Regions from separate parts of the Arthrobacter sp. Ld5 genome, predicted to be linked through region 1. Evidence: riboswitches for the same ligand, from Rfam matches in the RefSeq annotation. Region 1 holds a riboswitch; the other holds the start of a gene.

Evidence for each region. Region 1 has a riboswitch for cyclic di-AMP ahead of ACSGDB_RS02300 (NlpC/P60 family protein). Riboswitches for the same ligand answer to the same signal wherever they lie in the genome.
Region 2: it holds a riboswitch for cyclic di-AMP, as region 1 does, so the genes downstream of both, ACSGDB_RS07910 (NlpC/P60 family protein) here and ACSGDB_RS02300 (NlpC/P60 family protein) in region 1, are expected to answer to the same signal.

Annotation. Positions count from the first base shown of each region.
Region 1 is NZ_JBPKBO010000003.1:216,713-219,075, reverse strand. Features, by position in the region: gene serC (phosphoserine transaminase) at 1-183, opposite strand, end outside; gene ACSGDB_RS02305 (metal-dependent transcriptional regulator) at 435-1,133, shown strand; cyclic di-AMP (ydaO/yuaA leader) riboswitch at 1,263-1,430, shown strand; gene ACSGDB_RS02300 (NlpC/P60 family protein) at 1,436-2,362, shown strand.
Region 2 is NZ_JBPKBO010000017.1:15,037-17,399, reverse strand. Features, by position in the region: gene ACSGDB_RS07915 (NAD-dependent epimerase/dehydratase family protein) at 1-97, shown strand, start outside; gene ACSGDB_RS07910 (NlpC/P60 family protein) at 305-1,135, opposite strand; cyclic di-AMP (ydaO/yuaA leader) riboswitch at 1,138-1,346, opposite strand; gene mutM (bifunctional DNA-formamidopyrimidine glycosylase/DNA-(apurinic or apyrimidinic site) lyase) at 1,454-2,363, opposite strand, start outside.

The DNA.
Region 1 (2,363 bases):
GAGCCCTTCACGGATGCTGCCCACCAGGTTCCGCACCGGGGCCTGGCGGTGGGAGGTCCCGAGGAGGGACGAGCCGGCCGCGACGAGGGCGTCGACCTGACCGCTCCGGACCTTCGACGGACCCGCACCGAAGCGGCCGTCCGCGGGGAGGAGATGTGCGGGGATGCGGGGCGATTCGCTCATGGGTGCTCCAGCTCTGGGACGGCGGGGTGTAGACCTCATTCTGCCCCAGCGGCCGACGGCCCTCCATTTGTGAACGCCGTCCGTCGGGCATGCCCCGACCGCCCCGCCGCGACCGGTCCTCCGATTCCCGGGCCCGTGATGCCATGCGTTAACCTTGGGAGGCGTGGGGCGGAACCGGGCCGAAGGCCGCACCCCTCACCGGCGTGAGGCATTCGGCCGCGCACCCGCACCGCACCAAGGAGCTGAACCGCATGACGGACCTCATCGACACCACCGAGATGTACCTGCGGACCATCCTTGAGCTCGAGGAGGAGAACATCGTCGCGCTCCGTGCGCGCATCGCGGAGCGCCTGCGCCACTCCGGACCCACCGTCTCCCAGACCATCGGCCGGATGGAACGCGACGGCCTCGTGGTCGTCTCGGGGGACAGGCACCTGGAGCTCACGGAGATCGGTCGACGCCGTGCCACCGGCGTCATGAGGAAGCACCGCCTCGCGGAGCGCCTGCTGAGCGACGTGATCGGACTCGACTGGGCGTACGTGCACGACGAGGCGTGCCGCTGGGAGCACGTCATGAGCGAGCGGGTGGAGCGTCGGCTGTACGAGCTCCTCGGCAAGCCCACGGATTCCCCGTACGGCAACCCGATCCCGGGCCTGGCGGCCATCGGTGGCGTGGAGGCGGAGCAGTTCACCGACGGCGTGGTCACGCTGCTGTCCGCGATGGACACCTACACCCCCGGGAGCGCCGTCACGCTCGCCCGCCTCGCCGAACCCATCCAGGTGGACCCCGAACTGCTCACCCAGCTCGACGAGGGTGGATTGCGCCCGGGCGCGCGGCTCAGCCTCGAATCGGTGGGGGGCTACGTCTCGGTGCGCGTCCCGGGTGTCGAGGGCGCCCTCGAACTGCCCCCCGAGGTCGCCTCGCACGTCTTCGTGTCGCTCGAGGGCTGACCGTCAGGGGCCTTCGTCACCGGAAACATACCGTTTCGTGATCGGAACGTGACATATCTCCCATCGTCGTGTAGCTTTCAACTCGTGCCGGACTCGCTCTGGATCCAGCACCCTCCTGCAAATCGCCTAGCTCTGCCATTGCCGGAGGTTCGTCCGCACCATCGCATGGCAGAGGCGGGGGAACCAATTCTGGGTCTCTGAAAAGAGATCCTTGGGGTGAAGTCGCTGTCCCGACAGCGGCCGGGTGACTCCCATCCGAATCCGACAGCTCACCTCGCAGGCGTTGGGAGAGGCAATCCAACGTGTCCACCAGCTCTTCGCCGGGCCGCCACCGCGCGCCCCGGAACACCAGTCCGCTGACCGGTCTGTCCGCCGCCGTCGCATCCAATGCCGGATCCGTCGGCCGCCAGGCCGCAGTCGTCGTCGCCGCATCGGGGCTGGTCCTCGGCGCCGGCCTCCCGGCCCACGGGACCTCGGGCGCCGAGCGTGAGGTGCAGTCCTCCGCGGCCCTGACCATCGATCGCGTCGTCACCGCCGAGGTGACCGTGCCGGCCACCGCGACGGTCTCCTTCGCCCGCGTCGCCGTCGAGGTGAAGGCCGCCCCGCCGGCACCCAAGGCCACCCCGAAGGTCGTCGTGGCGCCCCCCGTGGTCCAAGCGCTCGTCGTCGAGGCGCCCGTCGTCGAGGCGCCTGTCGTCGAGGCGCCCGTCGTCGAGGCACCGGTCCTCCAGGAAGCTCCCGCCGTCGTTCCGCCGGCAGCCGTCCAGGCCCCGCCCGTCGTCGTGCCTGCCGCCCCGGTGGTCCAGGCCGCTCCGGCTCCGCTTCCCGCTCCGGTTTCCGCTCCCGCAGCCCCCGTCGTCGTGCCGGCCGCGGCTCCCGTCGCCCCGAAGCGCACCCCGGCTCCCGCTCCCGCGCCGTCCTCCGGCATCGCCGCCGGACTGGTCGGCTCCGCCTACTCGCAGATCGGCGTGGGCCAGGACTGCACCGCCATGGTCGAGAAGGCGCTGCGCTCGGTCGGCAAGTCCGTGGGCGATCTCGCTCCCGGGCAGTTCTACCAGTTCGGCGATGTCGTCGGATCCCCCGCCCCCGGCGACCTCGTGATCACCGGCGGCCACGTCGCGATCTACGTCGGCAACGGCCAGGTCATCAGTGGTGGCCTCAACGGCATGAACACCGGCCTGCACAACCTCTCAGACCTCCCCGGCGCCGGCTTCGTCCGCGTCCGCTAAC
Region 2 (2,363 bases), on a different contig from region 1:
CTGGTTCGACCAGCGGCACACGCGCGACGTCCTCGACTGGCGCCCGGCAGTGAGCGTCGACGAAGGACTCGGGCGCCTGGCGGCGTTCTACCGCTGACGCACCTCGGGCGCCGCGCGGCTCTTCCGCACCCCCACCCGCCGTGAACGTACAGCTGTGGCGGGTCCCGACGCCGATCACCCACCACACGTGCGCGACGAGCACGTAGGACGGGCATCCGGGGAACGCAGAAGGACGGGATGCGGAATGCATCCCGTCCTTCTGACTGGCTGAGCGGTGTCGCCGACTCTGTGGCCGGCGGCTCGGCTATCGGGTGTAGTACCCGTCCACCGGCATGGCGTTGACCGAGTGGACGATGGTGCCCTGCGAGGCGTTCAGGGCGCTGATCATCTGACCGTCGCCGAGGTAGATGCCCACGTGGCCTCCGCCGTTCTGGCTCACCAGGTCGCCCGGCTGGGGGTTGCTGGTGGGCGTCATGGTGGCGAACTGGGACCAGGTGGTGCGCGGCAGGTCGATGCCGTGCTGGGCGTAGACCCACTGCACGAAGGCCGAGCAGTCCCAGGCGCCGAACGAGGTTCCGCCGTACACGTAGCCGGAACCCAGGCCCTGCATCGCCGTTGCGACGATGCCGCTGGCGGCGGCCGGGGCGGCCACAGGGGTGGACTGGAAGCTGTAGGCGGCGGGAGCTGCCGGAGCCGGTGCCGCGACAGCCGGTGCCGCGACAGCCGGGGCTGCGACGGCCGGGGCCGACTGGACCGAGTACTGCGCAGGAGCAGCGGAGCCGCCGAGCGAGATGGACTGGCCCGGGTAGATGACCGAGGCGTAGCCGAGGCCGTTGGCCGCGAACAGTGCGTCGAGGCTCACGCCGTGCATGGCCGCGATGGACCCGAGCGTGTCGCCTGCCTGGACGGTGTGGGTGCCTGCAGCGGCCGATGCTGCTGCCGGCTGGGTGCTGACCTCGCCCGCGGCGTTCGCGGGAAGCGACGCGCCGAGCATGAGGCCGGACGCGACGGCGACGACGGCGGCGGGCTTGCCGGCGACCGAAGCGCTTGCGGAGAAGGCCCGCGAGGCGGTGACGAAGGGGTTGGTGCGCGTGGGGACGGCCCGGTGGCGCGCGTGAGTGCTCTGCTTGGACAAGTTGATGCCTTTCCCAATGCCTGCGAAGTTAGCTGTCGGATTCGGATGGGACATCCGGACACGTTTTCCTCGGATCATCGTCCCCAGTGGACGATCCGTGCGTGTCTTTACCCCTAGGACTCCTGATGGAGTCCTAGTGGTTCCCCCGCCCCTGTCGAATGTGTAGTGCGAACGGTCCATCCTCATCGACAGGGTTCGGCAGTGTGAGGAAGGGCGCCCATCCGTTGTGGATCGGACGCAAGAACAACCGTACTGGCTGCTGCTGCCAGTTGTCACATTTAGATTACGAGGTGTGGATCACCTTTTTCGCCTAGAATCTCATGACCGTGCATTACGGGGTCTGGGCTGGCAGTGCGGACAGAGGTAGGACGATCGATTCATGAACGACTCGCGGCGCATGAGCGTGGTCCGGCCCTCCGCAGCGCACCGGCGGCAGGGGCGGCCCTCCCGCCCGTAGGCCTCGAGGTCGCGGGCGAAGTATCCCGACGCCCCGTTCACGTTGACGTACAGCGAGTCGAAGCTGGTGCCGCCGGCCGCCAGCGCCCGCTCCATCACCGAGGTGACGGCGTCGACGATGCGGCGGGTGTCGGGGCGGCGCAGGGTGTCCGTGGGACGCGCGTAGTGGAACCCGGCCGCCCAGAGCGCCTCGTCCGCGTAGATGTTGCCGATCCCGGAGATGAGCCCCTGATCGAGGAGGGCACGCTTGAGGCCGGTCCTGCGTCCGCGGAGGCGGTCGTGGAAAACGTCCACGGAGAACGCCGGGTCGAGGGGGTCGCGCGCGATGTGTGCCGCCTGGTGCGGGACGAGTGGCAGACGTGTGGAGCCGAGCCCGCCGGAATGGCCGTCCGGCGTGGCTTCCAGGTCCGCCACGAACATCCCGCCGAAGATCCGCTGGTCCACGAACCGCAGCTCACCGGGCAGGGGGGCGCCGTCGTCGTCCACGGCCGGCGACAGCGCGAGGCGGACCTTCAGGTGCTTCTCCGGGGACGCGTCGGGGGCCTCGACCAGGAGCTGTCCGCTCATCCCGAGGTGCGCCATCAGCGCGAGGTGCGGAAGCCCTTCGGCCCGGTCGGGATTCTCGAGGATCATCCACAGGAACTTGCCCCGGCGCACGACGTCGCTGACGCGGGCTCCCACGAGGTTGCCGGTGAAGTCCTCTACCCCGGCGACGTGACGCCGCACGGATCGGGGGTCCAGGACCTCCACCGCGTCGATGGTGCGGCCCGCC